Linked DNA regions of Filimonas lacunae. The protein of the gene in region 1 interacts with the protein of each later gene in a pairwise test. Links are inferred from orthologs where the notes say so. Each region holds a gene or a part of one and is shown on either strand. Other genes may lie near its edges. The genes, in order: lpdA and FLA_RS27975.

What was found.
Region 2: the proteins of lpdA (region 1) and FLA_RS27975 interact in binary tests that used the Escherichia coli proteins (3 or more experiments, as listed by UniProt). The link is inferred for Filimonas lacunae from one-to-one orthologs.

What each region holds. Positions count from the first base shown.
Region 1 is NZ_AP017422.1:724,362-736,695, reverse strand. What follows is about bases 6,046-8,941. They hold lpdA (dihydrolipoyl dehydrogenase), read left to right. Parts: upstream 6,046-6,736; coding sequence 6,737-8,146; downstream 8,147-8,941. Other genes in these bases: fbp (class 1 fructose-bisphosphatase), read left to right, coding at 8,563-8,941; FLA_RS03015 (phosphoenolpyruvate carboxylase), read right to left, coding at 6,046-6,523. Outside these bases: FLA_RS03030 (glutamate synthase subunit beta), read left to right, coding at 1-748; FLA_RS03025 (ammonium transporter), read left to right, coding at 1,095-2,453; FLA_RS03020 (outer membrane beta-barrel protein), read left to right, coding at 2,802-3,881; more of FLA_RS03015, read right to left, coding at 3,956-6,045; more of fbp, read left to right, coding at 8,942-9,594; FLA_RS03000 (serine hydrolase domain-containing protein), read right to left, coding at 9,624-10,901; FLA_RS02995 (MFS transporter), read right to left, coding at 10,919-12,109; FLA_RS02990 (DUF4197 domain-containing protein), read right to left, coding at 12,137-12,334. UniProt on the Escherichia coli protein: Lipoamide dehydrogenase is a component of the glycine cleavage system as well as of the alpha-ketoacid dehydrogenase complexes.
Region 2 is NZ_AP017422.1:7,080,038-7,092,502, reverse strand. Bases 5,329-8,355 are described here. They hold FLA_RS27975 (ATP-dependent helicase), read right to left. Parts: upstream 8,011-8,355; coding sequence 5,647-8,010; downstream 5,329-5,646. Other genes in these bases: FLA_RS27970 (EamA family transporter), read left to right, coding at 8,118-8,355; FLA_RS27980 (peroxiredoxin), read right to left, coding at 5,329-5,462. Also shown: dnaN (DNA polymerase III subunit beta), read left to right, coding at 1-195; FLA_RS28010 (sterol desaturase family protein), read left to right, coding at 278-1,096; FLA_RS28005 (AAA family ATPase), read right to left, coding at 1,125-1,661; nicotinamide riboside transporter PnuC, read right to left, coding at 1,658-2,275; FLA_RS27995 (AI-2E family transporter), read left to right, coding at 2,360-3,496; FLA_RS27990 (NifU family protein), read right to left, coding at 3,506-4,105; FLA_RS27985 (carboxymuconolactone decarboxylase family protein), read right to left, coding at 4,212-4,808; more of FLA_RS27980, read right to left, coding at 4,893-5,328; more of FLA_RS27970, read left to right, coding at 8,356-9,047; FLA_RS27965 (DUF72 domain-containing protein), read left to right, coding at 9,125-9,868; FLA_RS27960 (META domain-containing protein), read right to left, coding at 9,872-10,363; FLA_RS27955 (OmpA/MotB family protein), read right to left, coding at 10,488-11,402; FLA_RS27950 (Na+/H+ antiporter), read left to right, coding at 11,499-12,465. UniProt on the Escherichia coli protein: A helicase with DNA-dependent ATPase activity. Unwinds DNA duplexes with 3'-5' polarity. Translocates on single-stranded DNA with 3'-5' polarity. Initiates unwinding more efficiently from a nicked substrate than double-stranded DNA.

The DNA.
Region 1 (12,334 bases):
CTTACCTATCCCTGGCCGTCAACTGAAAGGCGTGCATTATGCCATGGAGTTTTTGAAACAACAAAACCAGCGCGTAGCCAAAGAGCCCGTTACCGGTGAAGACATTTTATCTACCGGCAAAAACGTAGTGGTAATTGGTGGTGGCGATACTGGCAGCGACTGCGTAGGAACCAGCAACAGGCACGGCGCTAAAAGCATTACCCAGTTTGAACTGATGCCTAAGCCCGCCAGCAGCCGTACCCCATTCATGCCATGGCCTACCTACCCCATGATATTGAAAACCTCTACTTCGCACGACGAAGGTTGTGAGCGTCATTGGGCTATTGCCACCAAAGAATTTTTGGGTAACGAAAAAGGAGAACTGACCGGGTTAAAGATTGTTGACCTGGAATGGAAAATAACAGAAGATGGCCGCCCTGCCCAGTTTACCGAAATAGCTGGCAGCGAAAGAACCATTCCTTGTGAAAGAGCTTACCTGGCTATGGGCTTTTTACACCCGCAACATGAAGGCATGTTAAAAGAACTGGGTGTAGAAACCGACGAAAGAGGTAATGTAAAAGCAGGCGAAAAAGCTTTCCAAAGCAATATTGCCAAAGTTTTTGCCTGCGGCGATATGCGCAGAGGGCAATCGCTGGTAGTTTGGGCCATTAGCGAAGGGCGCGAATGTGCCAGGAAAGTAGACGAATTTTTGATGGGAACTTCCTTGCTGGAAACCAAAGATGAATCGCTTTTACAAGCCGTGATTTAGTTTTTTTATTCCGATTTATAGCTGAACAACAGACCATTGCCTTTCCAGGTAATGGTCTTTTTTTATCCCCAGAATGAGGGAGATACTACCAGCCAGCCATAAATACATTAAACAAATTTAATATTAAATAAAATCCAAAGCAGGTTCCAGATTTTCTAAAAATTGAAAATTCAGAAACTATGGTTTTTTCAGGCAAATTACACCTCCAACTAATTGTGTACTAATTACATGCAGAATTATATTACACCAAATAATATATGTATAAAAACTTGCAGAATCTATAATTAATCGTACTTTTATTTAAATTAAATCACATTTTTTATTTTTTAATTTAAACCAGAACATTATGAGTAAAGTCACTATCAAACAGGTGGCACCCTTTGTACTCTTGTCGGCGATTGCACTTGGAGCCCTCACCATTCAATCCAAACCAGACACCAACGATCCCAGTACTTACAGCGCGGCTGATATTACATGGATTTTAGTATCCTCTGCCCTTGTGTTTTTAATGACTCCCGGTCTTGCCTTTTTCTACGGTGGGATGGTGGACAGAAAAAACGTGATTTCCACTATGATGAAAAGTCTGGTGGCTGCAGGTGTGGTAAGTGTATTATGGATAGTAGTAGGCTTTAGCCTTTGCTTTGGCGACTCTATCGGAGGTTTCATTGGCAATCCCACCACCTTTATGTTTTTCAAGAATGTAATGACCGGCGCTCCCCATTTACAGGATGGCGCTCCCTTAACTATCCCTTTAGGCTTATTTGCCGTTTTCCAGTTAATGTTTGCTATCATCACCCCAGGCCTGGTAGTAGGTGCCGTTGCAGAACGTATCCGTTTTACCGCCTATGTGCTGTTTGTGGCATTATTTGGCCTGCTGGTGTACGCACCACTGGCACACTGGAGCTGGCATCCCAACGGCTTCCTGGCTAAAATGGGTGTATTTGACTTTGCAGGTGGTACCGTAGTACACATTTCTGCAGGTTGTGCCGCTTTAGCAGGTGCTTTAGTATTAAAACGCAGACATACACATATTGAACACAGAGAAATTCCGCCAGCCAACGTGCCTTACGTGTTGATTGGTACCGGTTTACTGTGGTTTGGCTGGTTTGGCTTTAACGCCGGTAGCGCTTTAAGTGCTGGTCCGTTAGCCGTTTCTGCCTTCTTTACCACTAACACCGCTGCTGGTGCTGCTGGTTTATCATGGATGTTCTTTGACGTGGTACGTGGCAAAAAACCATCTGCCTTAGGCTTTTGTATCGGTGCCGTAGTAGGCCTGGTAGCTATTACGCCTGCCGCAGGTTTTGTAGCCGTGCCACAAAGTATATTCATTGGCGTAGTAGCTGCTATCATTTCAAACGTAGCGGTTTACTTCAAACAAAAATCAACTTTAGATGATGCCTTAGACGTATTCCCTTGCCACGGTATTGGCGGTATGGTGGGTATGTTAATGACAGGCATTTTCGCTTCTAAAAACGTAAACCCTGCTGGTCCGGAAGGCGGCCTTGCCTTCTTCCTGATTCAACTGAAAGCAATGTTGATAGTAGTGGCTTACAGCTTTGTAGTATCTTATGCCATCTTTAAGTTCATCGGCTTAATTCTGCCATTACGTGTAACAGCAGAAGAAGAACTGGAAGGCCTGGATGCAACTCAACACAATGAAGAATATGCCGGTAAAAACTTAACAGCTACTTTAGCGGCATCCTAATATTTTAAAGACTTTCTGATTTTATTCATAAAAGGGCGAACGGGGTGCTACCCGTATCCCGTTCGCCCTTCTGGTTTTTGATTTTTGCCTGAGGAAACATAGACAAGATTTGATTGTTCTCTTTGCCTGACGAATTTGACGACTAACTGACGACTTCTGAATCAACTGCTCTCTAGGCTGGCCATTTTATAACGTACACACAAACACACGCATTCACACTATAACTATCGGTTTTTAGACAGCTAAAAACAGAAAAGGTATTGCCTTTAGGAACGCGGGCTTCTGGAACAAGCTTTCGCGCGCCGTGTAAAGCAACACCCTTTCATTTAACACTTAAAAATCCTCACAATGTTACAAAAATTATTTGCAACAGGCGTTGCAGCATGCGCAGCCGTATGCGTAGACGCGCAAGACACCACTAAGACAGGCACTTTTACGCTATCGGGAAACGCCGACGTTTATTACAGATACAACACCTCTAAACCTCCTGTATTTGACCCTACTACATCCAACGCACCTTATTACAATAGCCCTACCAGCTTTACCCATTCTCATAACTCATTTGAGTTAGGAATGGCCAGTTTAAAAGCAGAGTACACCAAAGGCAAAGCCGGCGTAGTGGCCGACCTGGGCTTTGGCAGAAGAGCAGAAGAATTTGCTTACAATGATGCAAACACCCGTTTAGCCATTAAACAATTATATGTAACCTACGCTCCTTCGGATGCGGTGAAGTTTACTTTTGGTAGCTGGGCCACCCATGTGGGCTACGAAGTACTGGATCCCTACCTGAACAGAAACTATAGCATGAGTTACATGTTCTCTTATGGGCCCTTTTCTCACACAGGATTGAAAGCCGACATTAGCCTGGGTGGCAAAAGCGCCTTGATGTTAGGTATTGCCAACCCTACCGATGTAAGAGACGGCAGCACTTTACCTAAAAGCGTTTTGGCTCAGTTTTCTACAGGCAGCAAGGATGATAAGCTGAAACTGTATGTAAACTTTGTAGGTGGCAAACAAAACGACTTTAAGAAAGTAATACAAGGAGATGTAGTAGTCACATATGCGGCAACTTCTAAATTTAGTATAGGCTACAATGGCACCCTGCAATCGGTAAGCACAAGACCAACCACTGCTGATGACTATACCAGCGGCAAATGGTGGGGTTCGGCTTTATACCTGAACGTTGATCCTAAAGATTGGTTTGGCCTTACCGGCAGATTTGAATATATAGGAGATAAAGACAACATCATTGGCGTAAACCACGCTATTGTGCCTACTATTTCTGCCAATTTTAAAGTAGACAACCTTACCATTATACCTGAGTTTCGCTTTGATGCTACCAATAATGAAACCATATTCCAGAAAGCTTCCGGCGGTACCAGCAAGTCAACAGGCAGCTTTATACTGGCAGCCACTTATCACTTTTAATTCCGCTATCAGCCATACAAAACGAAAAAGCCCGGCTAGCCGGGCTTTTTCTATGTTGGTGTATTAAAGTAAAATTATACCGAGTTGCGACCTGCGTTGATGATGCCAAATGAGCAACGCATTACCATTTTCTCATAGTTACTTTTCACCGGAGAATCAATTAACTGCTCTTCCAGTTCGCGCACTTTGGTGATACCAAACTGCTGAATGGTTAACAGCGGCAACACAATACGCTCACGCATTTGGATAGACAACTGATCAACCGGGTAATCACCCATCAGATCTGCATTACCGGATAAACGCAACACGTACTTTTTGGTTAATTCGTATTCAGCATAGATCAGATTCCAGATTTCGCCGTACTTCGGATGCTCTGATAAGAAAGCGGTGAGCGGGAAAAATGTCTTTTTCATAGACATTTCGCAGTTGTCCATTAAGGTTTTAAACAACAGACTGCTTTTATACAGGCTGCTAACCTCGTTCCACCTGCCGGCTTCATCCATTTTCTTTAACGCCTGGCCTACCCCATAGTAACCGGTAACGTTTTGCTTTAACTGGCTCCAGGAACCTACATAAGGAATGGCCCTGAGATCGTTTAAGCTTAACTGGTTGCTGGAACCTCTTTTAGCAGGACGACTACCTATGTTGGTTTGTGAATAGAAACGTAACGGACTGGCATGGCCCAGATATTCCAGGAAGTAAGGATGATTTTTCAGCTTCACATAAGAATCAAAGCTATCTACAGCCAGTTGGTTTAACAGTGCATCTTCTTCGGCAGAAAGTGTATCTCTGCGTGGTGCAAACAACTCATTGGAAATACCGGCATTGATTAACTGCTCAATGTTAAACTGGGCAGAGTCGATAGTGCCGAAATTAGAGCTGATGGTTTGCCCTTGTATGGTTAATTGAATTTCGTTGTTGGCGATATTCTGGCCCATAGAAGCGTAGAACTTATGCGTTTTCCCCCCCCCACGGGCTGGTGGACCTCCCCTGCCATCAAAGAACACAACATCGATATCATATTCACGGGATATGCGGGTTAATTCTTCTTTCGCTTTATAAATGCTCCAGTTAGCCATCAGGTAACCGCCATCCTTAGTGCCATCAGAGAAGCCTAACATGATGGTTTGGGTGTTGCCACGGGCTTCCAGGTGTGCACGATACTCTTTGATAGCATACAGCTTCTGCATAGCAGCACCTGCATTTTGTAAATCTTCCACAGTTTCGAACAATGGAACGATATCAATGGTCAGTGCTTTTTTATCCCAGCCACTCAGCATAAACAAACCGTACACCTCCATGATGTTTACAGCGCTGGTAGTATGACTGATGATATAGCGGTGACAACCTTTTTCGCCGTTCACCTGTTGAATGCCCTTTATCGCACGTACTGTTTCAACACAGTCGCGACTTAATTCGTCATCCAGCACAGCAATATCTTCCAGCTCTTTTACGTTCATCAGCGCGGCAATTTTGCCGTCCTCATCTAGCTGCTGGTAGTTGGCTGGCAACAGTTTTGTATGAGCCAGGATGTCTTCAATCAGCTTACCATGAACACCGCTGTCCTGACGCACGTCCAGTGAAGCAAAGTGCAAACCAAACACCTGCACCTTACTAATAAGGTTTTCCAGTTTGTACAGGAACAGACCATTGTGCTGGGTAATAAGCGTTTCCCTTATTTCCAGTAATGTTTTCAACAGCTGGTTGCCACAAACATCGCAAGGATATTCTTTCACAAACAGGTTGGTATACAACTGGTTTTCGAGGTTCAGCAACGCATCACTGATACCTTTAAAGGTAAGACGGCGACGCAGCTTACGCAGCTCCAGATAGTAGCACTTCATAATGCTGCGACGCAGCGATTCGGCCACCTTTACCGTAGTATCGGAGGTTACGAAAGGGTTACCATCCCTGTCGCCACCAGGCCAGAAGCCCAGGTGAATTAACGGGTTGTTGGCATCCACCGCATCCGGGAACTGCGATTTTATTTCACTGAGTATTTTGCCGGAAGCGGGGTAGAATATGTTTTCGAGATACCATAACAGGCTTACCGCCTCATCGTATGGTTTCGGTTTTTCTCTTTTGAGGAAAGGCGTTTTGCCCAATTGTTGCAGGTATTCGTTTACCGTAGCGCTATCGGCATTAGATAAGGCTTTTGCCAGATCGCTGATAATGCCCAATACCTCGCCAGGATAAAACTGGGTAGGATGCGCAGTTAACACCATGCGAATGGAAAAACGCTTCATCTTTTCGGCCAGCGCTCCCTGCTTGCCTTTTTGTATCACTTCCGACTGCAGGTGTTTTAAACTGCCGGGACCGTTCATGTCATGGGTGTTGCAGAAAGCTGCATCTTCCAGGGCATCAAACAGCACAACCTGCCTTTCGGCATATTGTATAAATCTAAACAACAGATCCAGTAACTCCTGTTCTTTCCGATACGGGGTGTACTGCTCCATAAAAGAGGTAATGATGTCATTAGGGCTCTGTTGCTTTCTGTAGCCTTCTTCGCAATGTATCAGGAACAGCGATAACAGCACTCCCGTTTTTTCGATACGGTGAAAGGGAAGGGAGGTGAAAAGACTGTTATACAATTGGAACCTGATGGCTACCAGGTTTTTGTATTGTTGTAAAACGTTATCCATAATATACGCATTAGTAACAGCAAGAACGCCAAACTGTTACAGCGGTCTAAGGTAGTACAATTTACCTTTTATGCAGGCACCCCCCTTAAATTTGGATAATATTCAATTTCCACACCTCTATTAACAACAGCTGTTAGCACACGTAACTCTGTTTTTTAATTTGATTGGTTGCACGTAATTTCGCTCATCTTATCAATAAAATCATTTAGTGCCATGGCATACGATGTAATTGTTTTGGGCAGTGGTCCCGGAGGTTATCCCGCCGCTATCCGTGCCTCACAGCTTGGATTTAAAGTAGCTATCATTGAAAAAGAAGTGTTAGGTGGTATATGCCTTAACTGGGGTTGTATTCCTACAAAAGCGCTGCTGAAGAGCACGCAGGTGTATGAATATATGAAACACAGCACTGCCTATGGTATTAATGCAACAGGTGTGCAAGCCGATTTTGGCGCCGTTATCAAGCGTAGCCGTGGCGTTGCCGACAAAATGAATAAAGGCGTTCAGTTTCTGATGAAGAAGAACAAGATTGATGTAATCATGGGCTTCGGTAAACTGAAAGCAAAAGGCCAGATAGAAGTAACTGCTGCCGATGGTTCTAAAAGCGTGGTAGAAGGTAAATACATTGTTGTTGCTACCGGCGCCCGCGCCCGTCAGCTGCCTAACTTACCTATCGATGGTAAGAAAGTGATCGGCTACCGCGAAGCAATGGTATTGCCTGAGCAACCAAAAAGCATGATTGTGGTAGGTAGCGGCGCCATAGGCGTTGAGTTTGCTTACATTTATAATAGCCTGGGTACTAAAGTTACCATTGTTGAGTTTTTACCACGCATTGTGCCTGTTGAAGATGAAGACATTTCTAAAGAACTGGAAAAACAATACAAGAAATTAGGCATTGAAGTAATGACCAACTCTTCTGTAGAGAAAGTGGACATTGCTGGCAAAGGCGTAAAAGCGACTGTTAAAAAACAAGACGGCAGCACCGTGGTTCTGGAAGCTGACGTGGTGTTAAGCGCTGTAGGTATCGCTGCTAACATTGAAGGTATCGGACTGGAAGAGTTAGGCATCAAAACCGACAAAGGCCGTATTACCGTTGACAAAAACTACCAAACCAACGTACCAGGCATTTATGCTATTGGTGATTGCGTTCCTGGTCAGGCCCTGGCACATGTTGCTACCAAAGAAGGTATCAATGCTGCAGAAGCTATCGGTTTCATTGAAAAGAAATATGCTCACCAGCCTGAGGCTATCGACTATAACAACGTTCCTGGTTGTACTTATTGCACTCCTGAAATAGCCAGCGTTGGTTATACAGAGAAAGCTGCGAAAGAAGCTGGTTACGAAGTGAAAGTAGGTAAGTTTCCATTTATCGCTTCCGGTAAAGCTACTGCTGCCGGTGCCACTGATGGTTTTGTAAAAGTAATTTTCGACGCTAAATATGGTGAATTCCTGGGCGCGCACATGATCGGTACCAACGTAACAGAAATGATTGCGGAAGTATCAGTAGCACGTAAACTGGAAACTACCGGCCACGAAATTCTGAACGCTATTCACCCCCACCCAACTATGAGTGAAGCGGTGAAAGAAGCGGTTGCTGTAGCTTACGGCGAAGCAATTGACATCTAGAATTACTGTTCGCAATAAAGTAAAATGCCGGGGCTGAAAAGCTACCGGCATTTTTACTTTTACCTCCTTCCCCCTTCCTCCAATATGTTCCGTGCCAAAATTCAACAGTACCGCAGCCTTTAGAAAACCATTTTTCATTTTTCCATACCTCATAGCGCACATTGATAATATTAATTTAACGTTACCCCTATATTTTTAGACAATTTTTATACTAAATCGTTGCCATTGTGAAAATTTCAAAAATCTTACGCCACACCAGTGTAAAAACTGCATCCTAATATTGCTATATCAATCGGTAGTAACCGAAAAATTCAACAACTCATTTATTCACCAAAAATGAAAAGGACAGGTACGCCCCTTATCCTTACCGGTAAAAGCATGCCTGTAGTTTCAGCAAAACAGAAGTCCATCATACTATGCAAACACACATCATGACGCTGGAAGAGTTTACTATTCAGGAATTAAGAAACTTTCCGAAAGCTACCGGACAGCTATCCGGCCTGCTGCGCGATATTAGCCTTGCCGCTAAACGCATTAATGTAGAAGTAAACAAAGCCGGACTGGTGCATCATATCATTGGCAGCACCGGCACCACCAATATACAGGGCGAAGAAGTACAAAAACTGGATGAATTTGCCAATGCCCAACTGATTAATGTGCTACGTGGCGGCATTAACTGTGCAGGTATAGCCAGTGAAGAAACAGATGATATTATGCCTTTTGACGATCCCATGAGCAATAAGGCTAAGTATGTGGTACTGTTTGATCCGTTGGATGGCAGCAGCAATATTGACGTAAACATTTCCATAGGCAGCATCTTCTGCATCATGCGCCGGGTAACGCCATTGGGCACACCTTGCACAGAAGAAGATTTTTTACAGGATGGCAAAGCTATAGTAGCAGCGGGCTACATCATTTACGGTTCCAGCACCATGATGGTATATGCAACCCGCAGAGGAGTAAATGGCTTTACCCTTGATCCTTCTATTGGCGAGTTCACCCTCAGTCATCCCAACATTAGCCAGCCGGCTTCGGGTACTATCTACTCGGTGAACTATGGCAATTTTGGATCGTTCAGCGGACAAGTGCAACAGTTTATTGAGAATTGTCAGAACAGGCATAAAAATAATGGCGGCCCTTATTCGTTACGTTACACTGGCAGCCTGGTTGCCGACATACACCGTAACATGCTGAAAGGTGGCATATTCTTGTACCCCACCACCAGCAAAGCACCTAATGGCAAGCTGCGTTTATTATATGAATGTATGCCTATGGCATTTATTGTAGAGCGGGCAGGCGGCAAAGCCAGTAACGGCAGCAAAAGAATACTGGACATAAAAGCAACATCTCTTCACCAGCGATCTGCATTGATTATCGGCAGTGAAGAGATGATGATTGAATACCATAACGAACAACGTGTGGATACGTCCCGTCATCTGGTATACTAAAAACGACCATCAAAGCCTGTGATTAGGAACTAATCCAGGCTTTGATATACCAGTGCTTTAAACTTATCCTGTATCTCGCCATGAGTTAACGGCGATTGGTTAATAAACAGTAATCCTACCAGGTGCTTTTGCGGATCGGCCCAGTAAATGGTGCCAAAGTAGCCTCCCCAGGAAAAAGTACCCGTAGAAGCGCCCAGCTTAGCCATTCCTTTTTCGGTGGTGATTTCGAACCCCAAACCAAACTTGTTAAGCCCTACCTGAATATCACCTACCTGATTCATAATCATGAGTTCTACGGTACGGGGCGATAAGATGCGTTTTCCATTATAAATGCCTCCGTTCAGCAACGCCTGCAAAAAGATAGCATAGTCTTGTACGGTAGATACCAGGCCTGCACCACCAGAATAATAAGTACCTTTTCTTTTAGCATAGTCTACAGAAAAAGCGATGCCCGGTTTTTCTTGGTAAGGAACCAGTTTTTTCGTGTCTTTATCTATTGTGTATAGTGCTACCAGGCGATTTTGTTTTTCCTGTGGCAGGTAAAAATAAGTATCCTTCATGCCCAGTGGCTCAAAGATGCGTGTTTTAAAAAACTGGTCTAAACTCATACCCGACACTACCTCTACCAGGTAACCTAACACATCGGTGTTTAAGCCATAAGTGAATTTTTCTCCCGGGTTATGCTCTAATGGTAAAGTTCCTAAACGGGTAATAGCAGTAGCTAAATGAAATGTATCACTGCCTATACCTGATGGAATACTCGCCTTGGCATAAATAGCTTTTGTTTTTTTAGCACCAATGCCCGCATAACCAATACCAGAAGTATGCGTTAACAGATCGCGGATAGTGATTTCCCGCTTGGCGGGTGTGGTAGTATAAGAACTATCGGCTTCGTTAAACTGATCCAGCACCTGTGGTTTGGCAAAAGAAGGAATGTATTTAGAAATGGGATCGTCTAACAGCAGCTTTCCTTCTTCAAACAGCATCATTACCGCCACACTGGTAATGGCTTTGGTTTGGGAAGCGATGCGAAAGATATTATCTTTTTGCATAGTAGCGTTCCCTTCTGCCCCACCGGTTCCGAATGCCTTGTTATATACAATATTGCCATCACGGGCAATAAGTGCTATAGCACCTTTCAACCAGTTGCTGTCAATGTACTGCTGAATGGTTTTGTCGATACGTTGTAAACGTTCGGCCGAAACATGGGCCGCTGCCGGGGCGGCGGGATGCAATACTTCCTGGGCATTTACGGTTGCTGCTGCTGTCAGCGCCATGGCTGACAGCAGGTAAAATACATTTCTCATATTGTAAGCTGAAGGTTTTATAAAATGGGATCTAATGCTTTTTTATAAGTGATTGCATAAATGATAAAGGCCAGTACCATTAAAACTATGCCTGCCAGACATACACCCGTCCAACCAGCTGCCGACCACACGATCAATCCCACTGCCGAACCTAAGGAAGTGCCTATAAAGCTCACTGTCATAAACACAGTGTTCAAGCGGTTACGCGCCTGCGGCAATAAAGCGTAAATGCGGCTTTGATTAGATACGTGAATAGCCTGTATACCCAAATCCAGTATAACAATACCCACTATTAACACGGCCAATGTATGCGGAAAAATCAGGAACAACAGGTAAGAGCAGGCGATTACCATTATACCGTACCCGATAGGCACGCGTGGGTTACGCTTATCGGCCGAACCGCCTATCAGCGGTGCTATTAACGCACCGGCAGCGGCCGCCAGGCCAAACATACCGATGGTATCACTGTTATAATTAAAAGGCTCACTACTCAAATGCAACACCATCGCTGTCCAGAACATGCTAAAAGCACCAAAAGCCAATGCATTGATAGCAGAAGCTTCACGCAGCAGCGGTTGTTCTTTTACCAATGTTAACAGGGATTGCATTAATGAGCTATAGGAACCGGTGTAGTGAGGCTTACTATGTGGTAACAACACGCGCATCAGCAACAACAGGCTGGCGGTAATGCCGGCTGCTATCCAGAACATGCTGCGCCAGCCCATCCATACACCAACCCAACCACTAAGGGTACGCGACAGCAGAATGCCAACTAACAGGCCGCTCATAATAGAACCTACCACCTTGCCTCGCTTTTCGGGCGCTGCAAGGTGGGCGGCTAATGGTAATATTAACTGAGGAATAACAGAAGTAAAACCTATTAAAAAACTGGCTATTTCCAACATCAGCAGTGATGTAGACTTGGCGGCCAGTATTAAAGAAAGGACTGCTGTTAAAGTAGTGAACAGTATCTGTTTCTTTCTTTCCAGCATATCGCCCAACGGTACCAGAAAAAGCAAACCCAGGGCGTATCCTATTTGTGTAAGCACGGTAATATTACCTGCTTTTTCTTTCGCAACTCCAAACTCTTTACTGATAGGTAGAATTAATGGCTGACAATAATAAATGTTAGCTACAATTAATCCCGTGCAGGCAGCCATTAACACAATCTGCCCACGACTTAACACATGCTCCGGCTTTTTTTCCATGAAGCAAAGTTACGTGCAGTGAAAGGTTTATTTGCTGCTTCCAAATACTGTTTTCAACAGATCAGTGGTACGGGCAACAGGATCTTTACGAATGGCCTTTTCTTCCTGCCCTACCTGGTAAAACACACCTGTTAATGCTTTTTCAGTAACATAGGCGCTTAAATCAGGATTGATTTTAGACACCAATGGTATTTTGTTGTAAGCAGTGATCAACGTATTCCAATG
Region 2 (12,465 bases), 6.4 Mb from region 1 along the record:
TGTCAATATGATGGTGAAGACCTGCAGATTGCATTCAACGCAAAGTTCCTGATTGAAATGCTGAACGCTGCCAACAGCGATGAAGTAAAAATTGAATTATCTACTTCTACCAAAGCCGGTATCATCAAACCTACCGAACAGGCTGAAAACGAAGAATTACTGATGCTGGTGATGCCACTGATGTTAAACAGCTAAGAATACAACTTTTTGATAAGAAGAAACTCCCGCCGCAAACGGGAGTTTTTTTGTAAATTGGTATAGCTGTAAAAAGCTTGCCATGGAAACAATAGCCCAATATTTCTCACACATACCTTCTGCCCATCGTGCGCTAATTCTGGCAGGTGGTATCACCCTTTTCTGGTTAATAGAATCAGCCATTCCGCTGGTATCATTTACTTATAACAAATGGCGGCATGCAGGTATCAACTTCTTTTTCACGTTTACCACTATCATTATCAATTTTGGTTTTGCCTTGCTAATTGTATTAAGCAGTGACTGGTGTGTAAATCATCATTTTGGCCTGGTGCAATGGCTCAACTCTCCCTTATGGTTAACATTACTGATTGGTTTGCCGGTGCTGGACCTGGTAGGTGCTTACCTCGTGCATTTTATCGAACACAAAATAAAGTGGATGTGGAAATTTCACATGGTACACCACTCTGATATATATGTAGACACCACCACGGCTAACCGCCACCACCCCGGTGAAAGCGTTTTCAGAGCCGTGTTTACTATTATAGCCGTTTTTGTTAGCGGCGCTCCTATCTGGTTGGTGATGTTATATCAATCCTTATCAGTAGTGCTTTCCCAGTTTAACCACGCTAACATTAAGCTTCCTCGTTGGGCAGATCGTCTTATAAAACTGGTAATTGTTACACCTGGCATGCACCGGGTACATCATCATTATGTGCGGCCCGAAACCGACAGTAACTATGGAAACATCTTTTCATTCTGGGATAGACTTTTCGGCACCTATTCCAATGCCGATACTAACAAACTGCAATACGGTCTGGACGTACTAACCGGCAGGGAAGATGGCAATCTGAAAGAGCAGTTATTACTGCCCTTTGATAAAAAGGTGAAAACGGATTACTGACGTTACGCTTAGAACAAATTAACCTGGACTATCCGGCGGTAATGAATGTATCTACGCCTGCAATGGCTTTTTGTAAACGTTCATCGTAATTACCACTGATATCCACCCAAGGTGTGGATTGATTAATCATGATATCCTTGTAAATCTGGTATAGTTCACGACGTGGTTGTTCGTCCGGGTATTCGCGTAATTCATCTTTTACCCAGGGCAGATCAATATTACACAGCAGATACAGATCGTATTTACGCGATACAATTTCATCCAGTATCCACTGATGGCAACGGTTGAATACATATTCACACCAAACCTTCATCACATACATATCCGTATCAATAAAAAGAAAAGGATTTTGCTTTTGCGCAACAGAAACTGCGTGTTGGTTTTCCAGCACTATTTGCCCCTGAGCAATGGTAAGCAGGTTGTCGAAAGTATAATTACTGCCATGAGTTAACAGATATTCACGTGCATACTCGGCACACCACTCAGTTTGGTAATGTTTTGCCAACTGCTCGCATAAGGTACTTTTGCCCGTTGACTCCGGGCCTATCACCACTACTTTCTTCATGCCATCAAATTTTCCTGTTTCCATTTTCTATACCATACTATCCAACCTGAAATAGCCAGCGCCAGAAAAATAATAAACTGAACACTCGTAAATACATATCCCTTGATAAAATACAAGGGAATGGAAACGATATTAGTAATAATCCACCAGATCCAGTTCTCCATTTTCTTTTTATTCATCAGGAACATGCCTGTATAAGCCGAAGCAGAAGCCAATGCATCCTCCAGAGGAACCGTGCTGGTAGTAAATTTTCGTAACAGTAACCAGAGAGCAAGCCACATGCCGCCAAAAAACAACAGTGTTTGTTGCCAGTCCCGACCATTTGATGTGGTGATGTGTAAAACCTTTTCGCCTGTATCTGTGCGGCGCGACCACATATACCAACCGGCCAGGTTCATGATAACATAGTAGATATTTAAGCCAGCTTCCGCAAACAGACCGCCGGCAAAACTGATGTATACATAAATAGCCGTGCTGATAACACCAAAAGGATACACGAGTATATTAGCCGAACGGGAAAAATACACACTGGCAATACCGGTGAGTACAGCCATAAACTCAGGCCAGGTAGTAGCCCGAAGCCCATCCATAAACTGGTGAAACAGTAATTCCATTATTTATCAAAGATAAAGGCGAAGATGGCCACTGATTTGCAGTGGCTTTTAGTATTATATTTACAATAGTACAAATCAATTGTTATGCCCCTTACCAGTCCGCAGCCTTTTTATATGAAACTCAGCCATACATTGATCAGCATTGTATTGATTGGTTTTATCATGTACGTGGGTCATAGCATATTAGTACCACTGGCTTTTGCTTCTTTGTTCAGTATTATATTAATGACGCCTTGTGATTTTCTGGAAAAGCGTAAAGTACCACGTACCGTAGCTGCCGCGTTATCTGTGCTGCTGTTCATTATCATCATTGGCATAATACTCTATTTCATTTTTTCACAACTGGTAAGCTTTCAAAACGATTTACCCAAACTGGGTGTGCAATTGCAGGGGGCATTAGTAAATCTCGAAAACAGTATCCAGGAACGCTTTCACATCAGCGGCGCTAAAATGCGTGAGTTTTTAAACTCAGCCAGCTCGCAAACATTGTCACACACTTCTACAGTAGTAGGCACCACTGTTTCCACTTTATCCAGCGCCGTTATTTACATGGTGCTGATTCCTATTTATACCTTTTTATTGTTATTGTATAGGGGCATTATCACCCGCTTTTTCATACGCAGTTTCCAGGAAGAACACAGCCCTGCGGTAAGAAATATTATGGGCAAAACCCGCCATGTGATTAAAAGCTACATTGCTGGTCTTATCATTGAAATGATCATTGTAGCCATTATGAACTGCACCGGCTTTTTTATACTGGGTGTAAAATATGCGTTGATGTTGGGTGTAATAGCTGCTTTATTAAACCTGATACCGTATGTAGGTATTTTTACTGCCTGCATATTAAGTCTGCTGATTACGTTTACCACCAATTCACCCGCTACGGTGCTAGGTGTGGCTATAGTGTTGGTAATTGTTCATATTATAGACAGCAATATTCTATTACCGCGTGTGGTAGGTTCTAAAGTGAAAATAAATGCGCTGGTTACAATAGTTGGCGTGTTGGTAGGTAGCGCCATATGGGGAATTGCCGGTATGTTCTTAGCGATACCGATCATGGCTATTTTGAAAGTAATATTCGATGGAATAGAATCCACACAGGCCTGGGGAATTTTATTAGGCGATGAAACCAGTAATACAACCCAGGTAATCATTGTAGAAACCGAGCCTACTACAGAAGTTTCACCGCCGGCAGTAACAACTGCTGAGAAAAAGGCGTAGCAGAAAAGCTTATTCAGCTTCTGCTACTACTTCTTTTACTTCAGGAATCATACGCTTCATCATACCTTCGATACCCGCTTTCAGGGTGATCATAGATGAAGGACATCCGCTACAGCTTCCCTGTAACATCAGGTTTACTATTCCTTCGTTATAACTTTTAAACTGGATAGCACCGCCGTCCATTTCAACTGCCGGTTTCACATAGTTATCCAGTAATTCTTTAATTCTTTTTACAACATCGTCATCATCAGCTTCCACGGTGTTGCTGGCTTCCTGTTTGATTTTGGATACTTCCTCTTCATTGATTACAGCACCGCCATTTTCCAGGTAGTCTTTCAAAAACTGCTTGATGGTAGGGATTACATCCTGCCAGTCTTCTGTATCGTTGGTTTTTGTCAGCGTAACAAAGTTGCTGGCAATAAATACGCTCCTGATAAAAGGAAAGCTGAACAATTCTTTAGCCAGGGGTGAAGGACCAGCCAGGCTTTCATCTGCAAAATCAATACTCTTACCGGGATACAATAATTTGTTGGCTACAAATTTCATTGTTTCCGGATTGGGTGTCATTTCCGTATATATGCTAATAACGGGATTTCCTGTTTTAATCATAACGCTGCTTTTACCTTGTCAACAAAGGTACAAAGTTTAAGGTTTAAGGCTCTATTCCGTAACAGTAATCTGTTAGAGTAAACATAAAACCCTAAACCTCAGATATTTAGGACAAAATGGTGATCAAACCTTTGATTACCGCACCCAGTTTTACCGCTTCAAAAACACGAATTTCACTGCTATTGTGTTGTAAAACAGAAGCTTCATGGCTGGTTACACACATTTCGCAACCGTTAACAGAAGAAACCACCAGGCTTAACAGCTCAAAAAATTCTTTACCCAGTACAGGACTCATCATAATGCTCATTTTGATGCCTGCAGGCTGGTTGTTGTAAAAATCTTTGTGCATAAAGTGCCTGAAACGATAAAACACGTTGTTGGTGTTCATCAGCGAAGTGCAGGCAATTACCTCTGCAATCTCTGCTTCGGTAGCACCAGCAGCGATAGCCAGTTGAGTGAAAGACTGTTTCAGTAAATCAAAACGTTCGTTTACTGCTATAGACAGTGCCAGTAATAACGCTTCTTTCCTGTTCAGGTTTTGAGAATTATTTAAAACGTTGCTTACGTTTATTTTCAGGTCTTTGATATACTTCGCTTCTACCTGCAATAATGCCTGGGCATTGGCAGAAGGAGTGTATTCAGAAATACCTACTTCATTCAGCAGGTTGATAAAAGTTTCGTTCTGTATTAAAACCTCGCTCATGGTAATTTGTTTTATTTACAAATACGGCAGGAATATTCCTGCCGCATCGTATTGTGTCTCATCAATAAATTAAAATCCCTTCTCTTAGTTCAAAGCCAGGGCTGTAGTTAATGTTTCTTCGCCTTTGCTCCAGTTACAAGGACACAGTTCGTCTGTTTGCAGAGCATCCAGTACACGAATAACTTCCTGTACACTACGACCTACGCTCAGATCATATACACTTACCCAACGTACAATACCTTGAGGGTCGATGATGAAAGTTGCGCGGTAAGCAATTTTTTCCGCATCATCTAAAATACCCAGTTCTTCAGCCAGGCTCTTAGAAGTATCAGCCAGCATAGGGAATTTCAGGTCGCGCAGATCAGCGTGATCTCTTCTCCATGCAGCGTGTACAAACTCAGAATCGGTAGAAGCACCAATCAGTACAGTATCACGGTCGGTGAATTCGCTGTGCTTTTTGTTGAATTCAGCAATTTCAGTAGGACATACGAAAGTGAAATCTTTAGGCCACCAGAACATTACTGTCCATTTACCATCTTTAGCACCAACTTGCTCAGTGATTTCTGTAAACTCTTTTCCTTTCTCGATAGATACAACCGCTTTCTTAGTAAAAGCTGGAAACTGATTGCCAATGGATAATACTTTGTTACTCATAACTGATGATGTTTTATAACGTTACTATAATTAATTCCGATTTTCCCAACTTGTATATGGCAAGTATTACCTGTAACAGGCATGCAATTACAGGTGCAAAAGTGCACCTGTAATCACTACTTATCAAATCGATATTATTGATGCCCTAATAGATTTTATTGATGAAAAAGGAAATGTTATTTCACTATTCAACAATACGCAGCTTGGCATAATTGAGCATGATCTTCTTTTCCCCGTTTTGCTTGAATACAACGGTAGCTATGGGGTTGTGGGCCGAACCTTCCATTTTGGTAACCTGGCCAAAGCCAAATTTCTGATGTTCTACCTGCTGGCCTGCCTGTAAATTGCTGGTATCGCTGGGTACAAAATCACCGGAAGGTGTATGAGAAACCACAGGCGCCTGTTTAGGCGGTGGCATATAAGAAGGTTTGTTGGTACCTGCTGCCGGTGCCTGTGTTTTTTTCGCAGGAGGAGGACCATAACGTCTTTCAGCCTGTGCAGCTTCTCCACCAAATCCACGCTGGGTGCGTTCAAACGCTGTACCCATATTACTAAAGCCACCCTGATTGCGGGCTCCGCCACCAGCATAGCTTCTATCAATGTAATCTTCCGGCATTTCGTCCAGAAAACGGCTGGGCTCATTTTGCACCAGGTTACCAAAACGGTAGCGACTGTTGGCAAAGCTTAACCACAACTTTGTTTTAGCACGGGTAACCGCTACATAAAACAAACGCCGTTCTTCTTCCAGTTCTTCGCGCGTGTTAATGCTCATACCGCTGGGGAAAATAGACTCTTCCACACCACCTACAAATACCACCGGAAACTCCAGGCCTTTTGCACCGTGAATGGTCATCATTTTTACCACATCGCTATCTTCCTTATCGTTGTCCGCATCTGTTAACAGGGTAATCTGCTGCAGGTAAGCGCCCAATGATTTATCGTTCACTTCGCCATCTTCACTATCCGGGCTTTCCGTCCATTCTTTAATGGAGTTCATTAATTCCTGTACGTTTTCGTAACGCGCCAGCCCTTCCACACTTTTATCTGCAAACAGTTCTTTTACCAGACCTGTGTGCTTACCTACCTGCACAGCAACATCAGAAGCATTTTTATCGGTAAGCATTGTTTGGAAATACCTGATCATGGTAACGAAGTTGGTAATACTTTCCAACGTACTCGCTTTAAAACCATAGGCACCGGCAGCAGAAAAAACTTCCCACAGGGTAATGTTTTGTTCGTTAGCCACAATCACTGCGCGCTCAATGGTAGTTTTACCAATACCGCGTACAGGATAGTTGATAATACGTTTCAGCGCTTCTTCGTCACGTGTGTTAGCAATAACCCGCAGGTAAGCGATAAAGTCTTTTACTTCTTTACGCTGATAGAAACTTAAACCTCCGAAAATTTTATAGGCAATACCCATACGGCGCAGGCTTTCTTCAAAAGCACGGCTTTGTGAGTTAGTACGGTATAAAATAGCGAAGTCTTTATTGGTATAATGGTTTCTGAGTTTTTGCTCTTTAATGGTATCTGCTACAAACTTGCCTTCTTCGTTATCCGTCATGGTACGAACAAGTTTGATTTTTTCCCCACCTGCATTATCTGTCCACAAATCCTTTGCAATCTGGCCGGTGTTATTCTTAATAACATGGTTGGCCACATGCAGGATACTTTTGGTACTACGATAGTTTTGCTCCAGCTTCACCACTTTTACATCCTCATAGTCTTTCTGAAACTGGAGAATGTTTTCAATAGTAGCACCACGGAAACTATAGATACTTTGCGCATCATCACCCACCACACAAATATTTTCATTGGCGGCAGCCAGCAGCTTGGTAATTTCGTACTGTACCGGGTTAGTATCCTGATACTCATCAATCATGATATACTTAAACTTATGCTGGTACTTATGTAGCACCGGCGGAAAGTTTTTCAGTAATTCATGCATTTTCAACAATAGGTCATCAAAATCCATCGCGCCGTTTTTGAAACAACGGGCAGCGTAAGATTGGTAAATCTGACCAATGGCCGGGCGGTTGGCACGTGTATCTTCTTCCTGCGCAGCTCTGTTGTTAAGGTAATCGGCAGGACCGATCAATGCGTTTTTCAAAGCAGAGATCCTGCTGTTTACTATGTTGGGCTTATAATGTTTATCATCCAGGTTTAATTCATTCACCACAGTTTTAATTACACTGCGGGCATCATCTGAATCATAAATGGTGAAGCTGTTAGGGTAACCCAGTTGGTGCGCCTCGGCACGTAATATGCGGGCAAACACACTGTGGAACGTTCCCACATATAAATTGCGGGCTTCGTTACTTCCCAGCATTTTACCAATACGTTCTTTCATTTCATGCGCAGCCTTATTGGTAAAAGTCAGCGCCAGAATATTAAAGGCATCAATACCATTGGCCATTAAATAGGCAATACGGGTAGTTAGCACTTTGGTTTTACCGCTTCCCGCACCAGCCACAATCATTAACGGACCGTTAATATGTGTAGCAGCGGCAAGCTGCTGTTCATTCAATCCCTTCACTAAATGTTGCATCCTGCGAAGGTAAGAAAGCCGGGGCGATGTTTTGAAAGGTGTGGATATACTTCCAATTTTAAGTAAGTTCGTTATCCAATATCACTGAGAAAACAACTACACCTGTTATGGATAACACAAAAAGCGCTTCCCGCATCCTGATAATCATTGCGTTTATCACGGTGTACCTGGTTTGGGGCTCTACTTATTTCTTTATCAGCATGGGTGTTGAACATATACCTCCCTATACCATGGCTGGTATGCGCTTTTTAATAGCCGGAACTTTATTACTTAGTTTTTGTGGTATCAAAAAATTGCCACGGGCTAACGCACAACAGATTAAGACAGCTGGCATCAGCGGCATTTTTTTATTATTTATATCTAATGGCAGCGTGGGTTTGATTGAAAAAACATTACCCAGCTCATTGGTAGCTATCTTTTTATCAGCCACCCCCATTTCTTTTGTGCTGTTAGACAAACCTATGTGGAAAACTAATTTCCACAGTAAGCCTACTTTAATCGGTTTACTGGTAGGATTGGTTGGCGTGGTGCTGTTATTCACAGAACGCTTAGGTAATATCTCACTCAGTGGCAGCAAGCTGGAAATCATTTGCATGGCAGGTTTGGTTTTTACCTCACTTAGCTGGGCAGGTGGATCGTTGTATTCCAAGTATTATTCTACCGGACATATTATGGTAACCACTGCCTGGCAAATGCTGATTGCAGGAGTGGTGTGTGTAACATTTGGTGCCTGCATTGGCGAAATAAAGCATTTTCATCCGATGGAAGTGCCCATGAAGTCGTGGCTGGCCCTGGCTTATCTGGTAGTGTTTGGTTCACTGGCCGGGTATAGTGCTTATGTATGGTTGCTACAGGTTTGCACAGCTACGCAGGTAAGTACACATGCTTATGTAAATCCGGTGGTGGCAGTAATACTAGGTGTATTCTTTGCCAACGAAACCATGTCCACATTACAGTTCGTGGGTCTGGTCGTTATTCTTGTGAGCTTGTTGTTGATAAACCTTGCTAAATATCGCAAAGCAAAAACCGAGGAATAAACACCTTCTTTGTATCACCGGTTTACGTTGGCAGATAAATTGTACTGATTTACCTGTTAACCTATTAAGCCGGTACCATGCAAACAGGAAAAATACATATAGGTATATCAGGATGGAGCTATCAGGACTGGAAAGGATTGTTTTATCCGCAGAAACTAAAAAGCACCGACTGGCTTACCTTCTACGCCAACACATTTTCCACAACAGAGATCAACGCCAGCTTTTATCATCTGCCTTTGAAGAAAACGGTGGAAAACTGGGTGCATAAAGTACCAGACGACTTTCTGTTTTGCCCCAAGATGAGCCAGTATGTTACGCACATTCAGAAATTAAAAAATACAGAAGAATCACTGGAAAGATTTTTCCAGGTATTTGAGCCCATGCATCCAAAGATGGGACCTGTATTAATACAACTACCACCCTCCCTTGTTTTCGATTATGAAGTAGCAGAACACTTTTACAAACTGCTTTCTACAAAATACTCCATGTACTCTTTTGCTATGGAAGTGAGACATTCAACCTGGATGCAGGAAGAGAGTATTACGCTGATGGCTAAATACAACATCGCTTTTGTGATTTCACAATCCGGCCACGGCTTCCCATACGCTGAACATGTTACTGCTGATAACATATATATCCGGTTTCACGGGCCGCATGCTTTGTACAAAAGCAACTATACAGAAGAGATGCTACTACATTTCAGCACATTCATTAAAAAAGAGGTTAGCAACGGCCATACTATCTGGGCATATTTTAATAACTGCTATTATGGTAACGCTATTAATAATGCCTTGCAACTTATCCACATGACCAGTGAATAAAGTTTACGCTTTCTTTATAGGTTGATCTTCAAGATGACGTACCCATTTTGATAGAACGGTTTCATTGTACATCAACATCAGAATACCTCCTTTAATCACAAAGTGATTCGTGCGCAGTAAATTATCAATGAAGGGCTTCTCATTATAACCAATGCAAGCCATCCTTGTAGATACAATCCTGCTATCAAATTGCAGTGTATCATCTTTTCTGATAAAAGTGCCGCTCATTCTGTTACAACCGGTGCTACCAGTAAAACGGCCATCCGATGCGTGGAAAGTAATTTCCGGTATACGCCCGGTACTGGTATCAGAAGCCAGTTCAGGTTGCAAATACCATTTACCTTCCAGCGATCCACCCACATTTACATAAGCTACTTGCTTAGCTGAGGTTGTATCCGAATAACGGGAGGTTTGCGAACTTTTTGAATGGCAGGCAATAGCTACAGCTATACAAATGAAAAAAAGGCCGGTAAAAAAGTGTTGATTACGTTTCATACAAGCTGTTTTGCTTTAAAACCTTCAATTATAATGCCGGTATACCGTTATTTTACGATGTTACATCACGAAAAAGCCGGGTCACCCTTTGGATGAACCGGCTTTTAAACATGATCTATTTATATTAACGTGCCGGAGCAGGTACTGGCTGACCACCACCTTGTTGTGGATTTTCCAATAATTTAAAGAACTGATCCAGCTGTGGTAAAATCACAATTCTTGTACGCCTGTTAGCAGCTTTACCTTCTGCAGTGTTGTTATCGGCAACAGGCACATATTCACTTCTACCAGCTGCAGTCATACGTGCTGGTGGAATATTATATTGATCCTGTAATACGCGTACCACAGATGTAGCACGTTTCACGCTCAAATCCCAGTTGTCCTGCAATATACCGCGGGCAAACTTCACATTGTCTGTATGGCCTTCTACCATAAATTCAATGTTAGGCTGGTTGTTCAATACTGTGGCTACTTTACCTAACACCTCTTTAGCACGGTCGGTAATATCGTAGCTTCCGCTTTTGAAAAGGAGTTTATCAGAAATATCAATATATACTACCCCTTTATCCACCTTAATGTTGATATCCTTATCATCCAGGTTACCAATAGCACCTTTCAAATTCATTACCAGTGCCATGTTCAAAGAATCCTTTTTAGCAATAGCGCTTTGCAGGTCTTTGATATAGGCATCTTTCATACCGATGTTTTCCAGCGATTTCTTAATGCTTTCTGCTTGTGAGCCGGATATCACAGAAAGGTCTTTTAACTGGTTCAACACCTGGTTGTTGTTTTGTTTTAAAAAGTCAACCTGTTCGGTGGCATTGTTCAGTCTGTATTCGTAGGCTGTTTTTCTTCTATTATAGGCGTCAGCAGAATCTTTAGCATTTTGTTCACAGGTTCTTAATTTTCCTTGTAACTCAAGATAGGCTCCGTTGAGCTGTGTGTAGCGAGACTCGGCTTCTCTTAATTTCTTAGGACTAACACAGGCAAATAGCAGTGTAGAAGACACCGCAGCCATTACCAAAACTTGTTTTTTCATAATGTCTTAGATTTTAGGTTAACTAGCTAATCCGAAAACCGCGCCAAAAATTTCTGATACGGTTACATTCTAATACTGATTGCTTAATTTTAAGATATGTTTGAAAGTCAACTTGTTCTCATTATTTCGCTACTGTTTGGTACTTCTATGTTGTCGTTGCTGAGCGAAAAGTTGCGTATCTCGTATCCTATTATCTTAGTAATTGCAGGTTTAGGCATTAGTCTTATTCCGGCAATGCCCCGTATTAACTTAAGTCCTGATATAGTTTTTATCATTTTTTTACCACCCTTGTTATATTCTGCCGCCTGGCACACCTCATGGAAAGACTTTTGGAACAACCGATGGCCTATTAGTATGCTGGCGTTAGGGCTGGTAATTTTTACTGCCACGGGTGTCGCTTTTGTATCCAATGCCATCATACCTGATTTTTCACTGGCTTTTGGTTTTTTATTAGGTGGCATTATCTCGCCCCCTGATGCAGTGGCTGCTACTTCTGTGCTGCAAGGCATTCGTATACCAAAAAGAATTGTTACCATACTGGAAGGAGAGAGCCTGGTGAACGATGCATCGAGTTTGATTGTGTTCCGTTTTGCACTGGCTACGGTTTTCACCGGCACTTTTACATTATGGAAAGCAGAAACAGATTTTCTGCTGGTTTCCGGTGGTGGTATTTTAGTGGGCCTGGCAATAGCTCACATTGTATATGCGGTTCATCGCTTTTTACCCACCACACCCAGTGTAGACACCGCCATATCTTTAATATCACCTTACCTGATGTATTTAATTGCAGAACATTTTGAAACATCGGGTGTACTATCTGTGGTAAGTGGTGGATTGTTTCTTTCTTTCCGTTCACAGGACATATATAGTTACAATTCCCGTTTACAGGTACAAAGTGTTTGGGATACGTTGGTGTTTTTATTAAACGGTGTGGTATTTATATTAATTGGATTACAATTGCCAGATATAGTAAAGGGTATAGGCAGTTATTATTTACCGGAAGTGATTGGCTACTCCGTTATCATCAGCCTGGTTACCATCTTCATTCGCATTTTGTGGGTTT